DNA from 4 places in the Streptomyces sp. NPDC015345 genome. Region 1 is predicted to be linked to each of the others. Evidence: riboswitches for the same ligand, from Rfam matches in the RefSeq annotation. Region 1 holds a riboswitch; each other region holds the start of a gene.
The links. A riboswitch is a leader RNA that binds a small molecule or an ion and turns the genes downstream of it on or off. The one in region 1 is predicted to bind cobalamin.

Region 1 (4,206 bases):
TGGGCGACCTGCATGTGGGAGCGGGCGGCCTCCAGGCTGATGACGTCGGCGTCGAGGTCGTCGATGGCCTGGACGATGTCGCCGAACTCGGCGTAGCACATGTGGGTGTGGATCTGGGTGTCCGGGCGTACGCCACCGGTCGTGAGACGGAACGCCTCCGTCGCCCAGGCGAGGTAGGCCGGGTGGTCGGCGGCGCGGAGCGGCAGCGTTTCCCGCAGGGCGGGCTCGTCGACCTGGATGACGGCCGTGCCCGCCGCCTCCAGGTCGGCCACCTCGTCGCGCAGGGCGAGGGCGACTTGGCGGGCGGTCTCACCGAGCGGCTGGTCGTCGCGGACGAAGGACCAGGCGAGCATGGTGACGGGCCCGGTGAGCATGCCCTTGACGGGCCTGGAGGTCAGGGACTGGGCGTACGTCGTCCAGCGCACCGTCATCGCCTCGGGGCGGGAGATGTCGCCGGCGAGGATCGGCGGCCGGACGTAGCGGGTTCCGTACGACTGGACCCAGCCGTGCTGCGTGGCGAGGTAGCCGGTGAGCTGTTCGGCGAAGTACTGGACCATGTCGTTGCGTTCGGGCTCGCCGTGGACGAGGACGTCGAGGCCAGCCTTCTCCTGGTACGAGATCACTTCTTGGATCTCCGCCTTGATTCGCTCCTCGTAGCCGGCCGCGTCGATCACAGCAGCACGCAAGTCGGCGCGGGCAGCGCGCAGTTCGGTGGTCTGCGGGAAGGACCCGATGGTGGTGGTCGGCAGGAGCGGCAGGCCGAGGCGGGACCGCTGGGCGGCGGCCCGTCCGGCGTACGGCTGGGACCGGCGGGCGTCCGCGTCGGACACCGCGGCGGCGCGGGAGCGGACGGCGGGGTCGCGGGTGATGGGGGAGTTGGCCCGGGAGGCGAGGACGGCCCGGTTGGCAGTGAGGCGGCCGGTGATGGCATCGGTGCCCTGGGACAGGCCCGCGGCCAGGGTGACGATCTCCGCCGTCTTCTGCCGGGCGAAGGCGAGCCAGCGCAGGATGTGCGGGTCGATGTCCTTCTCGGCCGCCGCGTCGAGCGGCACGTGGAGGAGGGAGCAGGAGGCGGAGACGTCGACGCGGTCGGCGAGGCCGAGCAGAGTGCCGAGCGTGGACAGGGACTTCTCCAGGTCGTTGCTCCAGATGTTGCGCCCGTCGACCACGCCGGCGACGAGCCGCTTGCCGGGGAGACCGCCGGCGGCGGCCAGCGCTTCCAGGTTGGCGGCGGCGGGGCCGGTGAAGTCGAGCGCCAGTCCTTCGACGGGTGCCTTGGCGAGGACGGGCAGTGCCTCGCCGAGGCGGTCGAAGTAGGTGGCGACGAGCAGCTTCGGCCGGTCGGCGAGACCGCCGAGGTCGCGGTAGGCGCGGGTGGCCGCGTTCAGTTCGGCGGGGGTACGGTCCTGGACCAGCGTCGGCTCGTCGAGCTGGACCCATTCCGCCCCGGCGGCCCGCAGGTCGGCCAGCACCTCGGTGTACACCGGCAGCAGCCGGTCCAGCAGGGTGAGCGGGTCGAAGTCCGCGGCCACGCCCGGGGCCGGCTTGGCGAGCAGGAGGTAGGTGACGGGACCGACGAGCACCGGCCGTGCGCTGAGCCCGAGAGCGAGGGCTTCCTTGAGTTCCGCGACCTGCTTGCGCGCGTCAGCCGTGAAGACGGTGTCGGGGCCGAGCTCGGGCACCAGGTAGTGGTAGTTGGTGTCGAACCACTTGGTCATCTCCAGCGGCGCCACGTCCTGGGTGCCCCGCGCCATCGCGAAGTACCCGTCGAGGGCGTCCGCCTCGACGGCGGCGCGGTGGCGCTCGGGAACGGCGCCGACCATGACGGTGGTGTCGAGGACGTGGTCGTAGTACGAGAAGTCGCCGGTCGGCACCTCGTGGAGGCCGGCGCCGGAGAGGTGCTGCCAGTGGGTTCGGCGCAGTTCGGCGGCGGTGGAGTGGAGGGCGTCGGCGGTGACGCGGCCCTTCCAGTACCCCTCGATCGCCTTCTTGAGCTCCCGCTTCTGCCCTTGACGGGGGTAGCCGTACACGGTGGCCCGCGCTGCCGTGGCTGCTGACTTCGTGGTCACGGAGATCTCCTTCGCGAGATGAATCCCTGAGATCCCGGGGACGGGACGAGAGCGCGAAGGGGCGAAAGACCGCCAGGGGCGAGCGCGCGGCGCGGCGCGGTCGTCCGCCTGGTTGTGTTCGCCGACCCGCCCTCGAGGTCACCGGAATATCCGCGCGCGGAATCGTCCGCGTGCGGGCAACGGGCAGGTCTTCGGACTCGCGGGCACGTCCTCCTTGGGGGAGGGCACCTACTGGCCGTCGCTTCCCGGGTCAGGTACTCGGACCCAGTGCGTATGACGGCGGTCGTTCCCGCTCACCGCTGCGGGGCAGTCCCGGATTCCCACCGGGTTCCCTCTTACGACGCCTCCCGCCTGGCGGACGGGGCGAACCAGCTGCACGCGCCACCTTAAGGGCACCGTCCAGGGCGTGGTGGCTGTTGTCCACGATCCGGATCGTGAAAATGAGACACCTCGGCTGTCAGGGGGCGAGGGCGAGCCGAAGGGGCGGGAGGCGTCACTTCGCCTCCCGCCCCTTCCGCGTGGAGCGCCGGATTCTCGCCGCAGCGGCCTCATCGGGTGAGCACAGCCCAGCTCCCTGCCGCGGTCGACGTCCGTAGCGGACGGGTGGCGGTTCCTGCCCTCCTGCTGGCGGACCAGTTCGCGTAGCAGGCCGTTGGGCTGGGCGAGACGCCGTCCTTCTGCCACTTGGCGAAGTAGCCGTAGACGCTCTGGTGCGGCGGGAAGTCGTGTGGGGGACAGACCCACTGGCAGCCGGTGCGGTCCACATGGAGGATCGCGTTCATGATCTCGCGCAGCTCATGCCGTGGCGGCGGCCGAAGTCCAGGGCGCGGCCGTGACGTTCGAAGCGCCAGGCGGACAGCACCGGCTCGATCAGCTCCCAGCGGGCATCCGTCAGATCACTTGGATACGCGCAGCACCAGACCCACTCGACGATCTTTCCGTGAACCTCAAGGAGCCACAGGGCGGTGTGCTGGCCGACGTCTAAAGAGGTACAACATTTGCCTACAGCTTGTAGGTGTATCTATATTGGCCATAGGCATACCTGAGGTAGGTGATGGTTATGGTTCGGGCAGGACTGAACCCGGAGCGGCTGACGCTCGCTGGAGCGGAACTCGCCGATGAGGTCGGTTTCGATCAGGTGACCCTGTCCGCGCTCGCCCGGCGTTTCGACGTGAAGCCGGCGAGCCTGTACGCGCATGTGAAGAACTCCCACGAGCTCAAGACCCGGATTGCGCTGTTCGCGCTGGAGGAACTCGCCGACCGGGTCGGCGACGCCGTGGCCGGACGCGCGGGCAAGGACGCCCTAACGGCCTTCGCGAACGCCTACCGGGACTACGCCCGGGTGCACCCCGGCCGGTATGAAGCAGCGCGGTACCGGCTCGACCCGCAGACCGCCGCGGCCAGCGCCGGCGTCCGGCACGCGCAGATGACACGGGCGATCCTGCGCGGCTACGACCTGGCCGAGCCGGACCAGACGCACGCGGTCCGCATGCTGGGCAGTGTCTTCCACGGCTACGCCTCCCTGGAGGCAGCCGGTGCCTTCGACCACACCGACATCGCCGCGCAGCAGTCCTGGGCCTGGGCCCTGGACTGCCTCGACGCCGCGTTGCGGAGCCGGACCACCACCCCCTGACCGGCTGCGTCACCTGGGCCGGCTTACCCATGCCGGCCCAGGCACCCACCCCTGAATGAGAAGGCTTTGAGGCAATGAGCATCGAACAGAACCTGATCACCACCCCCCTCACCGCCGACTTCCTGCGCGGACACCTCGACGTGGAAGAAACCGCCCACGGCCTGCTACCGCACAGGCTGCCCGCCTGGGCGCGCCGCCAGATCCCCGACGACCTGCTTGCCGTGGCCGAGGTCCAGCCCTCCGGTGTCCGGCTGGCGTTCCGTACCAGCGCCACCACCATCCACCTGGACACCCTGCCGACCAAACGCGCCTACCGGGGCTTCCCGCCTCCGCCGGACGGCGTCTACGACCTCTTGGTCGACGGCCGCCTCACCGCCCAGGCCACTGTGGACGGCGGGAATCTGCGCACCGTCACCGACATGCGGACCCAGACCGCGGAATTCACCCCGGGCCCCGTCGGCACCGCCCACTTCACCGACCTCCCCGTCGGCGAGAAGGACATCG
Region 2 (4,206 bases), on a different contig from region 1:
CGAGGCCGACCGGGCGCCACTTGGCGTTGGAGCGCCCGGCCTGCTCGGTCGGGTAGAAGTTGATGTCGACGACGCGGTCGAGGAAGGTGACGGCGGTGCGGACGGTCTCGTCGAGCCGGTCCCAGGCGAGGTCGCCGTCCTCCACGAAGGCGCCGAGGTTCACCGAGCCGAGGTTGCAGACCGCCGTCTCGCCGTCGTCCGTCACCTCCAGGATCTCGGTGCAGAGGTTCGAGGAGTGCACGGTGTGGCCGGGCTCCGCCGTCTGGTTGGCGGTGCGGTTGGCGGCGTCCTTGAACGTCATCCAGCCGTTGCCGGTCTGCGCGAGGGTGCGCATCATGCGGCCGTACAGGTCCCGGGCCGGGATGGTCTTCTTCGCGAGCCCGGCGGCCTCGGCCCCGCGGTAGGCGGCGTCGAACTCCTCACCCCACAGGTCGACGAGGTCGGGCACGTCGGCCGGGGAGAACAGCGACCAGTCCTGGTCGGCGGCGACCCGGCGCATGAACTCGTCCGGGATCCAGTGCGCGAGGTTGAGGTTGTGCGTGCGGCGCGCGTCCTCACCGGTGTTGTCGCGCAGTTCGAGGAACTCCTCGATGTCGGAGTGCCACGTCTCCAGGTAGACCGCGGCCGCGCCCTTGCGCCGGCCGCCCTGGTTCACGGCGGCGACCGAGGCGTCCAGGGTCTTCAGGAACGGCACGATGCCGTTGGAGTGCCCGTTCGTGCCGCGGATCAGCGAACCCCGGGAACGGATGCGGGAGTACGAGAGTCCGATGCCGCCCGCGTGCTTGGAGAGCCGCGCGACCTGGTGGTAGCGGTCGTAGATCGAGTCCAGCTCGTCGAGCGGGGAGTCGAGGAGGTAGCAGGAGGACATCTGCGGGTGGCGGGTGCCGGAGTTGAAGAGCGTCGGTGAGGACGGCAGGTAGTCCAGGCGGCTCATCAGGCCGTACAGCGCGGCGACCTCGTCCACGGCCGCGGCGCCCTCGTCCTTGGCCAGGCCGCTCGCGACGCGCAGCATGAAGTGCTGCGGGGTCTCGATGACCTGCCGGGTGATCGGGTGGCGCAGCAGATAGCGGCTGTGCAGGGTGCGCAGGCCGAAGTACTCGAAGCGGAAGTCCGCGCCGGCGGCGAGCGCGGCGTCCACCAGCGCGTCGAGCCGGGCCGCGTGCGCCGTCACGAACTGGGCCGTGCGGTCGGCGATCAGGCCCTCGCGGTGGCCGACCGCCACGGAGTCGGTGAAGGAGCGCACGCCCTGCGTCGCCGCCTCCTCGCGGATGCCGATCGACAGGAGCCGGGCCGCCAGCTTCGAGTACGCCGGGTCCTCGGCGATGAGCCCCGCGGCCGCCTCGGTCGCGAGCTCCCGCAGCTCCGACGCGTCGGCCCTGGCCGAGCGGCCGCGCAGCGCGGCGGCGGCGACCCGGCCGGGGTCGGCGTCGGGAAGGTCGGCGGTGAGATCGGTCAGGGTGCGCAGCAGCGCGGCCCCTGGCCCGTCGGTTCCCTCGGCACCCTGGGCGGTGGGCGTCGACGGCGCTGACGCGGGTTCGGCAGGCGCGATGGTCACGTGGGGGCACTCCCTCGCTCGGCTCTGGGCCAGGAGGAGGGGGGCGGGCACACACGGGCGCACCCGGGCAGGGCGGCGTACCGCGTCCACCGGCCCACTCCACGAGGCCCGGACGGTCGGCACCCGGGCCGGACGGCACGGGTGCACTGTCGGCAGGTCCTCGGACTCCGCGTACGCGCAATACGTACACATGCACCGTTGCGGGACAGTTCCGGACTTGCACCGGATTCCCCTGCGGCGACAGCGAGCACGAGCATACATCTTGTGTCGGGTTCCTGAGGCGGCCCCACATCTTGTGTCGGTGCGCAGGGGGAGTCGGGTGGGCTCAGAGAGTCAACGCGTAGGCGAGCAGCGGCACGGTCTCGATCGGCCGCCAGTCGCGCTCGGGCGTCCGTACGAAGCCGAGGCGCCCGTACAGCCGGTGGGCGGCGTGCATCGACGTCTGCGTGGACAGGACGAGCCCGGTGCGGCCAGCCTCCTTGGCGCGCCGCACGCACTCCCGTACGAGCGTCTCGCCGGCGCCCCGGCCGCGCGCCTCGGAGGAGACGGCCAGCATGCGGATCTCCGCCTCGCTCTCGCGCGCTATGTCGGCCATGGGCCCGCCGGAGGGGACGTAGGTGACGCAGCCGAGTACGGTCCCGTCCGCCTCCGCCACCAGGACCTCCGCCGCGGCCGCGCGCGCCGCCACGTCGCGCAGCACGTCCAGATAGGGGTCCTCCGCCCCGAAGTCCAGGTGTTCGTCGTCGAGATAGGCCTGTGCGGTGAGGGCGCCCAGCGCCTCGTACTCCTCGGGGCGGGCCTGCCTGATCGTGATGGTCGTCGTATCCATGAGGCGCAGTGTGCAACACGGGTACGACAAAGGCCGCCGGTTTTCCGGCGGCCTTTGTCGGTGCGGGTGGGGAAGGGCTCAGTGCCCGGCGCCCGCGGTCGCCTTGGGCAGTTCCTGGATGACGCCCGGGTCGCCCGCGTCCGCGGTGTAGTCACCGGGCGAGGTCTCGTCGATGCCGTCCGGGGCCTTCAGCGCCTTCAGGACGAAGGTGAGGACCACGGTGACGATGACGTTCAGGACGAACGCGGTGAGGCCGATGTAGCCGATCTCGCCGATGCCAGGGATCGTGTCGGAGGAGCCGCCGAAGTGCTTCTGCGTCGGAGACGCGACGCCGTACGCCGCCAGCGTGCCGTAGACCATGCCGACCGCCCAGCCGGCGAGGAGCGCCCAGCGGTGGAACCACCGGGTGAACAGGCCGCCGACCAGCGCGGGCATCGTCTGGAGGATCCAGATGCCGCCGAGCAGCTGGAAGTTGATCGCGACGGTCTTGTCCATGGTGAGGACGAAGGCGAGCGCGCCGACCTTCACCAGCAGCGAGACCAGCTTGGAGACCTTGGTCTCCTGCGCGGGCGTCGCGTCGGGCTTGAGGAAGTCCTTGTAGATGTTGCGGGTGAAGAGGTTCGCGGCCGCGATCGACATGATGGCCGCCGGGACCAGCGCGCCGATGCCGATGGCCGCGAAGGCCACGCCCGTGAACCAGTCCGGGAACATGGTCTCGAAGAGCTGCGGGATGGCCAGCTGGCCGTTGTCCACCTTGATGCCCGCCGCGATCGCCATGAAGCCGAGCAGCGCCAGCAGGCCGAGCATCAGTGAATACAGCGGCAGGATGGTGGTGTTGCGGCGGATCACGTTGCGGCTCTTCGAGGAGAGCGTCGCCGTGATCGAGTGCGGGTACATGAACAGCGCGAGGGCCGAGCCGAGCGCGAGCGTGGCGTACGTCCACTGCCCGGCCTCGGCGGGCGCGAGCGCGCCACGCGGCTTGTCGGTCGCCGGGTTGGTCTGCGCGAAGGCGTCACCGGCCTTGGCGAAGATGTCGTCGAAGCCGCCCAGTTTGATCGGGATGTAGATGATCGCGACGACGATGACGAGGTAGATCAGCCCGTCCTTCACGAACGCGATCAGCGCGGGCGCGCGCAACCCCGACGAGTAGGTGTACGCGGCGAGCACCGCGAAGGCGATCAGGAGCGGCAGGTCCTTGATGAACCAGTTGGTGTCCGGGCCGCCGCCGACGCCCATGACGTCGAGGACGGCCTGGATGCCGACGAGTTGGAGCGCGATGTAGGGCATCGTGGCGAGGATGCCGGTGACCGCGACGGCCAGCGAGAGCCCCTTCGACCCGAAGCGCCCGCGCACGAAGTCCGAGGTGGTCACATAGCCGTGCTTGTGCGAGACCGACCACAGGCGCGGCAGGAAGGTGAAGATCAGCGGGTAGACGAGGATGGTGTAGGGCACCGCGAAGAACCCGGCCGCGCCCGCCGCGTAGATCGCCGCGGGGACGGCCACGAAGGTGTACGCGGTGTAGAGGTCGCCGCCGAGCAGGAACCATGTGACCCAGGTGCCGAACGACCTGCCGCCGAGGCCCCATTCGTCCAGGCTCTGGTCGTTCTCGGCCTTGCGCCAGCGGGCGGCCAGGAAGCCCATGACCGTGACCGCTATGAAGAAGAAGATGAAGACGGCGAGCGCGACGCCGTTGACTCCGCCGTTCATGACCGCGCACCTTCCTTGCGGGCGCGCTGGTCACGCTGCCACAGCTTGTACGCGATCATCGTGAGCACCGTGGAGATGACGACCCACAGCATCTGGTACCAGTAGAAGAACGGGA
Region 3 (4,206 bases), on a different contig from region 1:
GTTGGCGTCGCACAGGATCGGCGCGCCGTCGCGAAGGGCCTTGCGGGCGTCGGCCACCACGCGCGGGCTGAAGGCGAGGTCGCGGACGAGGTCGACCATCCCGCAGGCGTGGATCATCCGCACCGCGACCTGGCTGACGTCGGCGGGCAGACCCGCGAGGTCCGCCTCCGCGCGGATGGTGGCAAAGGACTCGCGGTAGATCGCCGCGCCGTCCTTCTCGTAGTCGAACACTGTGCTCTCGCTCATCTCGTGGCCGTTGTTGTGGTGGTTGCGGATGTCGTACGTGCCCTCGTGACCGTCTCGGTCAGGTTCGCGCCGCTCACTGGCGCCGCCGTGCCGCCGGTGCGCACCGTCACCTCGTACCGCCCGTCCCCGGTGGCGAGGGCGTCCACCCAGTCGCCGCGCGGGTGCCCGCACCGCCGCTCGCAGCCGGAGAAGTGGACGGGCAGGCCACCGGCGCCGGGGACGGCGTCGGCGCGGACGTCGGCGAGGGACTTGGCGCAGCCGGGTCGGCCGGTGCAGGCGGAGACGCCGAGCCAGGGCGAGCGGGGGTCGGCGATGAAACCGGCGTCGGCCAGCGCGCGCAGCCTTTCGCGGGCCGCCGCGTCGTCCTCGAAGCCGGGGAGCACGAAGCCGCGCCACGGAGTGACGCGCAGTTCGTCGGCCGGGGCGGGCAGCAGGGCCCGCCACCGGGCGGCGCTCACGCGGCCGAGGGGGGCGCCGACAGCCACCGCGCGGCCGCAGACGCCGGGCAGGTGCGGGGCGGCGCCGGGCGGGCCGAAGGGGGCGGCGGCCGGTCCGGCGTCGATGCCCTGCCGCGCCAGCGCCCCGGCGAGGTCGACGGGGTGCCCCGCGGGCAGCTCCCGGACCCGCCACGCCCCGTTGCCCGCGTCGCGCGCGGCGGCGAGGAAGGCCCCGGCGGCGGCGAGAGCGGCACGCGGGGCGGCGGCGGCGGAGACCCGCAGGGCGCGGTCACCGACGCGGACGAGCGCCGTGCCGCCCGGGTCCGCGGATGCCGTGCCGCCCGAAGTCATGGACACGGCCGCTGCCCCGCCCGACTCCCCGCGCACGCACTCCGCCCCGCACGACTCCCCGGACACACACCCCGCCCCGCCCGATTCTGCGATCAAGGTCACATCGCCGCCGAGCCCGGCCACGTCCCCTCGCCCGTCGTCCAGGACGAACAGGAAGCGGCCGGAGAGCGCCGTCGTCCACTCCTCGGCGCAGAGCAGTCCGTCGAGCTCGCGGGCCCACAACTGCACGTCGGCGTGGCCGAGTCCGTCGAGCGTGGCGAGCGGCGAGGCCACGATGTTGCGGACGCGTTCGTGGCGTTCGGAGGGCAGCAGGCCCGCGTCCGCGAGAACCGCGGAGAGTTCCGTGCCGCAGCTCGCGCCGAGGCCGCGCAGCTCGATGTTGCCGCGCGAGGTGATGCTGAGGTGGCCGTCCGCGAGGCGTTCCGCCACGTCTGCCAGTATCGCCGCCTGACGGGACGTCAATACACCTGCGGGCACGCGGAGTCGGGCCAGTGCGCCGTCGTCGGCGCGGTGCAGTCGGAGCGCTCCGGGGCAGGCGTCGCCCCGGTCGCGGACCGGGGTACGTATGAGGGATTCGCCCTGGTTCGTGGAGGTTGCTCGGGTGGGCGGCATGGCGGCGAGCATACCCACGCCGTTCCGGCCGGTCGCCTCCCGAGACGGGCCGTCCCGGCAGGTGGCCGCCCCATCGGCGGCGGTCAGGACTTACTATGCAGGCGGCGGGCCGCCAGGTCCGCCGACGCCAGCGACGGCGTGGGTCCGCCAGGACCCGGGGGAGGAAGCCCGGTGCGAATCCGGCGCGGTCCCGCCACTGTGAGCCCCATCCGTGGGGCGAGCCAGGAACTCCTGCCGTCCATACGACCACCCGGGGCGCGGACACCCCGAGGAAGGCCTGCGCACGCATGCTTCTGCTGCTGTCGACCTCCGACACCGACCTGCTCAGCGCCCGCGCGGCGGGGGGTCCGGTCGACTACCGGTTCGCCAACCCGTCCCGCCTGGACCTCACCGAGCTGCCCTCGCTCCTGGCGGGCGCCGACCTCGTCGTCGTACGCCTCCTCGGTGGCGTCCGCGCCTGGCAGGACGGTCTGGACCAGCTCATCGCCAGCGGTCTGCCGGTGGTCGTACTCACCGGTGAACAGGCGCCCGACGCCCAGCTGATGGCCTCCTCCACCGTGCCGGTCGGCATCGCCGCCGAGGCGCACGCCTACCTCGCGCACGGCGGCCCCGCCAACCTTGAGCAGCTGGCCCGCTTCCTCTCCGACACCGTGCTCCTCACCGGCCACGGCTTCGACCCGCCGGCGCCCGCGCCGTCCTGGGGCCCGCTGGAGCGCACGGCGCGCGACATCGACGGCCCGACCGTCGCGGTGCTCTACTACCGCGCCCACCACATGAGCGGCAACACCGCCTTCATCGACGACCTGTGCGGCGCGATCGAGGACGCGGGCGGGCGCCCGATGCCGCTGTACGTGGCCTCGCTGCGCGCCCCCGAGCCGGAGCTGATCGACGCGCTGCGCCCCGCCGACGCCATCGTGACGACGGTCCTCGCAGCCGGTGGCACCAAGCCCGCCGAGGCCTCCGCGGGCGGCGACGACGAGTCGTGGGACGCGGGCGCGCTGACCGGCCTCGACGTGCCGATCCTCCAGGCGCTGTGCCTGACCGGGTCGCGTTCGGCCTGGGAGGAGAACGACGAGGGCGTCTCGCCGCTGGACGCCGCGAGCCAGATCGCGGTGCCGGAGTTCGACGGGCGGCTCATCACCGTCCCGTTCTCGTTCAAGGAGATCGACGAGGACGGGCTCCCGGCGTACGTCGCCGACGCCGAGCGCGCGGCGCGGGTCGCCGGCATCGCCGTACGGCACGCGCGCCTGAAGCACATCCCGGCCGCCGACAAGCGCCTGGCCCTCGTCCTGTCCGCGTACCCGACCAAGCACTCCCGGATCGGCAACGCGGTCGGCCTCGACACCCCGGCGTCCGCCGTCGCGCTGCTGCGCAGGCTGCGCGCCGAGGGCTACGACTTCGGCCCCGAGGCCGACATCCCGGGTCTCGTCTCCGGTGACGGCGACGAGCTGATCCGCGCGCTCATCGACGCGGGCGGCCACGACCAGGAGTGGCTCACCGAGGAGCAGCTCGCCGCCAACCCGGTGCGCATCCCGGCCGCCGACTACAAGCGCTGGTACGCGACGCTGCCGCAGGAGCTGCGGGACTCGGTCGAGCAGCACTGGGGGCCGCCGCCCGGCGAGATGTTCCTGGACCGTTCGCGGGTCGGCGACGGCGGTGACCCGGAGGGCGACATCGTGCTTGCCGCCCTGCGGCGCGGCAACCTCCTCATCCTCATCCAGCCGCCGCGCGGCTTCGGCGAGAACCCCATCGCGATCTACCACGACCCGGATCTGCCGCCCTCGCACCACTACTTGGCCGCGTACCGCTGGATCGCGGCCCCCGCGGCGGACGGCGGCTTCGGGGCCGACGCGATGGTCCACCTCGGCAAGCACGGCAACCTGGAGTGGCTGCCCGGCAAGAACGCGGGCCTCTCGGCGGCCTGCGGCCCCGACGCCGCGCTCGGCGACCTGCCGCTGATCTACCCCTTCCTGGTCAACGACCCGGGCGAGGGCACCCAGGCCAAGCGCCGCGTGCACGCCACGCTCATCGACCACCTCGTGCCGCCGATGGCCCGCGCCGACTCCTACGGCGACATCGCGCGCCTGGAGCAGCTCCTCGACGAGTACGCGCAGATCAGCTCCATGGACCCGGCGAAGCTGCCGGCGATCCGCGCGCAGATCTGGACGCTCATCCAGGCCGCGAAGCTCGACCACGACCTGGGCCTTGAGGACCGCCCCGACGACGACGGCTTCGACGACTTCCTCCTCCACGTCGACGGCTGGCTCTGCGAGATCAAGGACATGCAGATCCGCGACGGTCTGCACGTGCTCGGCACCGCCCCGGCCGGTGCCGACCGCGTCAACCTCGTCCTCGCGATCCTGCGCGCCCGCCAGATCTGGGGCGGCACCTCCGCCCTGCCCGGCCTGCGCGAGGCGCTCGGCCTCGACGAGTCCGCGGCGACGCGCGTGAGCGCCGACGAGGCCGAGGACAAGGCCCGCGCGCTGGTCCAGGCGATGGACGACGCGGGCTGGGACCTCGCCGCCGTCCCCCGCGACCAGGGCGAACAGGTCGCCGCGAT
Region 4 (4,206 bases), on a different contig from region 1:
TCAACGCGATACGCGGGCGCGGATCAACATGGAGAAAGGCGTCACCATGACCTCAGTGCAGGTCGAAGAGCAGTACGACGGGCACGACGGCAATGGTGCCGTGCAGGCCGCGGGCGGCCCGTCCGGCGAGGGCGAGGGCTACCAGCGCGGTCTGGGAGCCCGGCAGATCCAGATGATCGCGATCGGCGGTGCCATCGGCACCGGCCTGTTCCTCGGCGCGGGCAAGGCCATCCACAAGGCCGGCCCCAGCCTCATCCTGGCGTACGCCATCGCGGGCCTCGTCATCTTCTTCATCATGCGGGCGCTCGGCGAGCTGCTCATGTACCGCCCCGTGTCGGGCTCCTTCTCGGAGTACGCGCGCGAATTCATGGGCCCGTTCTTCGGCTTCGTGACCGGCTGGACGTACTGGCTCTTCTGGGTCGTCACCGGCATCACCGAAGTCACCGCCGCCGCCCAGTACATGCAGTACTGGACACACGGATCCGTTCCACAATGGGCGTACGCGCTCGTCTTCACGGTCATCCTGTACGGCGCGAACCTCATCTCCGTGAAGCTCTTCGGCGAGCTGGAGTTCTGGTTCTCGATGGTCAAGGTCACCGCCATCATCGGCATGATCCTGATCTGTATCGGCATCCTCACCATCGGCTTCTCCGACGCCGGTGACACCGCGACCGTGGCCCACCTGTGGAACCAGGGCGGTTTCTTCCCCAACGGCATCGGCTCCACGCTGATGACGCTCCAGATCGTGATGTTCGCCTTCCTCGCCGTCGAACTGGTCGGTGTCACCGCGGGCGAGTCCAAGGACCCGAAGACCGTCCTGCCCAAGGCCATCAACACCGTGCCGTGGCGCATCGCCGTCTTCTACGTCGGCGCGCTGATCATGATCCTGTCGGTCGTCCCGTGGACCACCTTCAAGCCCGGCGTCTCGCCGTTCGTCGCCGCCTTCGAGGAGATGGGTCTCGGCGTCGGCGCCGCGATCGTGAACTTCGTGGTCCTCACCGCCGCGCTCTCCTCCTGCAACTCCGGCATGTACTCCACCGGCCGCATGCTGCGTGACCTGGCGCTCAACGGCCAGGGCCCGAAGTTCTTCACCAAGCTCACCAAGAACGGCCTGCCGCTGGTCGGCACCACGGTCTCCGCCGGGTTCATGATGTTCGGCGTCTGGATCAACTACCAGTGGCCGGGCGAGGCGTTCAACTACGTCGTCTCCTTCGCGACCATCTCCGGCATGTGGGCCTGGATCATGATCCTGGCCTGCCAGATCCGCTACCGCCGCAAGGCCGACCGCGGCGAGCTGCCGCAGTCCACCTTCCGGGCCCCGGGCGCCCCGTACACCAGCTGGTTCGCGCTGCTCTTCATCGGCATGGTCATCGTGATGATGGGCGTCGACAAGGACGCGCGGATCTCCCTGTACGCCGCTCCGGTCTGGGCCGCGATCCTCGGCGTCTCCTACCTGGTCCTCAAGAGCCGCAACCCGCAGGCGGCGGCCTTCAACAAGCGGAAGATCGGCCTCCGCGAGGAGGCCTCCGGCGACCGCCTCTCCAAGGACTGACCGGCTCCCCAAGGCCTCTGTCCAGCATTCGGGCCCGCCCGTACCACACTTCGGTACGGCGCGGGCCCTCTGCTTATCCTGGCGCCATGCTGACCATCACCCAGGCCCTCCACGACCAGATCGTCGCGCACGCGCGCCAGGACCACCCCGACGAGGCGTGCGGCGTGGTCGCGGGTCCGGCGGGCACCGGCCGCCCCGAGCGCTTCATCCCGATGCTCAACGCCGCGCGCTCGCCCACGTTCTACGAGTTCGACTCGGGTGACCTGCTCAAGCTCTACCGCGAGATGGACGACCGCGACGAGGAGCCCGTGGTCATCTACCACTCGCACACCGCGACCGAGGCGTACCCCTCCCGCACCGACATCACGTACGCCAACGAACCCGGCGCCCACTACGTCCTGGTCTCCACCGCGGACACCGACGACGCGGGCCCCTTCCAGTTCCGCTCGTACCGGATCGTGGACGGGGAGGTCACCGAGGAAGAGGTAAAGGTCGTACAGGCATACTGATCTTTACCCACGAGGGCGGCAGGACCCAGGAAGCCGGTGCGAACCCGGCACGGTCCCGCCACTGTGACCCCGCCCCCCACCCGGCGGGGGAGTCAGGTACTGACCTGCCGCCTTCCTCCACGCAACGCAGGGGACGCGGAAATCCCCTGGAGGAGGCAGTACGTCATGTCCCGCGCCCTTCGCGTGCTCACCGCCGCGGCCCTGCTCGTCCCGCTCGCCGCGTGCTCCACCTCGTCCGGCGACAGCTCGGGCAAGCCCGCCGCCAAGGCCCCCGGCTTCCCGTACACCGTCACCAACTGCGGTGTGAGGACGACGTACGACGCACCGCCCGAGCGCGCCGTCACCATGAACCAGCACGCCACCGAAGTGATGCTGGAACTCGGCCTCAAGGACCGCCTGGCGGGCACCGCCTACCTCGACGACAAGGTCCTGCCGAAGTACGAGAAGGCGTACGAATCCCTCCCCGTGCTCGCCGAGGAGTACCCCTCCTACGAGAAGCTGCTCTCCGCCGACCCCGACTTCGTCTACGGCGGCTACGCCAGCGCCTTCCTCGCCGGCGACGGCCGCAGCCGCTCCGCGCTCGCCAAGTCCGGGATCAAGAGCCGCCTCAACGTCGAGGGCTGCGCGAAGCGGGCGGTCACCATGGACGACGTGTACCGCGAGGTGCGGGAGGTCGGTGCCACCTTCGGGGTGCGTGAGCGCGCCGAGAAGTGGGTGAGCGGGGCGAAGCGCGAACTGGCCGCCACCGCGAAGAAGTCGAAGAACTCGCAGAACTCGAAGAATTCGCAGAGCGGGAAGCCGGTCTCCGTCTTCGTCTACGACAGCGGTGACAAGACCGCGTTCACGGCGGGCGGCCGCGGCATCGGCAACGACATCATCGAGCGGGCGGGCGGCCGCAACGTCTTCGCCGACGTCGACAAGGCCTTCAGCGACGCGTCCTGGGAGAAGGTCGTCGAGCGCCGCCCCGAGGCCATCCTCATCCTCGACTACGGCGCCACGACCGTCGCCCAGAAGAAGAAGCGCCTCCTCGACGACCCGGCCCTCGCGGACGTCCCCGCCGTCAAGCACGAGCGCTTCGCGGTGCTGCGGCTGTCGGACGTGGTCACGGGGGTACGAGCGCCGGAGGCGGTGAGGAAGCTGGCGGGCCAGCTGTGAGCGCCCTGGAGATCCGGCCCGGGGGCGGCACATCCCAGCCCGTCCGGCGTTTGAGGACGAGCCCGGAGGGCGATCGGCGGGGGTCGAAGGGGCGGCGCCTCTTGATCCTGACGGCACTCACCGCGGCCCTCGCGGCAGCGACCGTCGCCGGCCTCGCCCTGGGCTCCGTACGCATCCCGCCGAGCCAGGTCCTGGACATCCTCACCGGCGGTGCGGAACCCTCTCCGTTCCGCACGATCGTGCTGGACGTCCGCCTGCCCCGAGTCCTGCTCGGCGCGGCCGTCGGCGCCGGCCTCGCGGTCATCGGCACCGTCCTCCAGGCACTGGTACGCAACCCCCTCGCCGACCCCTTCCTCCTCGGCGTCTCCTCGGGCGCCTCCGTCGGCGCCGTCAGCGCGATCGTCCTCGGCGGTGTCTTCGGCCTGGGCGCCGCCCTCAGCACCGCCGTCACCATCCCCGCGGCCTCCTTCGCGGGCGCGCTGCTCGCGCTCGTCCTCGTCTACGCCCTGGCCCGAAGCGGTGGCGGAGGCTTCGCCACCGGGCGGCTGATCCTCGCCGGCGTCGCCGTCTCGTACGTGCTCACCGCCCTGACCAGCCTCATCCTCGTCACCGCCGACAGCGCCGACCACCTCAAGGAAGTCCTGTACTGGACGCTCGGCGGCCTCGGCGGCGCCCGCTGGGACATGCTCGCCCTGCCCTGCGCCGTCCTGGCCGTGGGCACCGCCTTCCTGGTGGCGCTGGCCCGCCCGCTGGACCTGCTGCTCGTCGGCGAGGAGGGCGCCACCGTCCTCGGCCTGGACACCGCCCGCTTCCGCGCCGCCGTCTTCGTCCTCGCCTCGCTCCTGACCGGCGTCCTCGTCGCGTACAGCGGGGCCATCGGCTTCGTCGGCCTGATGGTGCCGCACGCCGCCCGCATGCTGGTCGGCGCCGCCCACCGCACCCTGCTCCCGGTGGTGGCGCTGATGGGTGCGGTCTTCCTGGTCGCCGCCG

Region 2: linked by a shared signal. The riboswitch ahead of ACF062_RS13565 (ribonucleoside-diphosphate reductase subunit alpha) and the one ahead of metE (5-methyltetrahydropteroyltriglutamate--homocysteine S-methyltransferase) in region 1 are both predicted to bind cobalamin.
Region 3: linked by a shared signal. The riboswitch ahead of cobN (cobaltochelatase subunit CobN) and the one ahead of metE (5-methyltetrahydropteroyltriglutamate--homocysteine S-methyltransferase) in region 1 are both predicted to bind cobalamin.
Region 4: linked by a shared signal. The riboswitch ahead of ACF062_RS05855 (ABC transporter substrate-binding protein) and the one ahead of metE (5-methyltetrahydropteroyltriglutamate--homocysteine S-methyltransferase) in region 1 are both predicted to bind cobalamin.

What each region holds. Positions count from the first base shown of each region.
Region 1 covers NZ_JBIBTX010000006.1:622,804-627,009, forward strand. The annotation lists gene metE (5-methyltetrahydropteroyltriglutamate--homocysteine S-methyltransferase) at 1-2,069, opposite strand, end outside; cobalamin riboswitch at 2,255-2,407, opposite strand; partial or broken gene ACF062_RS26825 (transposase) at 2,652-3,003, opposite strand; gene ACF062_RS26830 (TetR/AcrR family transcriptional regulator) at 3,130-3,702, shown strand; gene ACF062_RS26835 (GDSL-type esterase/lipase family protein) at 3,777-4,206, shown strand, end outside.
Region 2 covers NZ_JBIBTX010000003.1:279,661-283,866, reverse strand. The annotation lists gene ACF062_RS13565 (ribonucleoside-diphosphate reductase subunit alpha) at 1-1,555, opposite strand, end outside; cobalamin riboswitch at 1,689-1,829, opposite strand; gene ACF062_RS13560 (GNAT family N-acetyltransferase) at 1,881-2,384, opposite strand; gene mctP (monocarboxylate uptake permease MctP) at 2,463-4,091, opposite strand; gene ACF062_RS13550 (DUF3311 domain-containing protein) at 4,088-4,206, opposite strand, start outside.
Region 3 covers NZ_JBIBTX010000002.1:278,400-282,605, reverse strand. The annotation lists gene ACF062_RS07635 (precorrin-8X methylmutase) at 1-231, opposite strand, end outside; gene ACF062_RS07630 (cobalamin biosynthesis protein CobG) at 243-1,658, opposite strand; cobalamin riboswitch at 1,778-1,897, shown strand; gene cobN (cobaltochelatase subunit CobN) at 1,934-4,206, shown strand, end outside.
Region 4 covers NZ_JBIBTX010000001.1:1,293,680-1,297,885, reverse strand. The annotation lists gene ACF062_RS05865 (amino acid permease) at 47-1,552, shown strand; gene ACF062_RS05860 (Mov34/MPN/PAD-1 family protein) at 1,639-2,061, shown strand; cobalamin riboswitch at 2,034-2,184, shown strand; gene ACF062_RS05855 (ABC transporter substrate-binding protein) at 2,227-3,216, shown strand; gene ACF062_RS05850 (FecCD family ABC transporter permease) at 3,324-4,206, shown strand, end outside.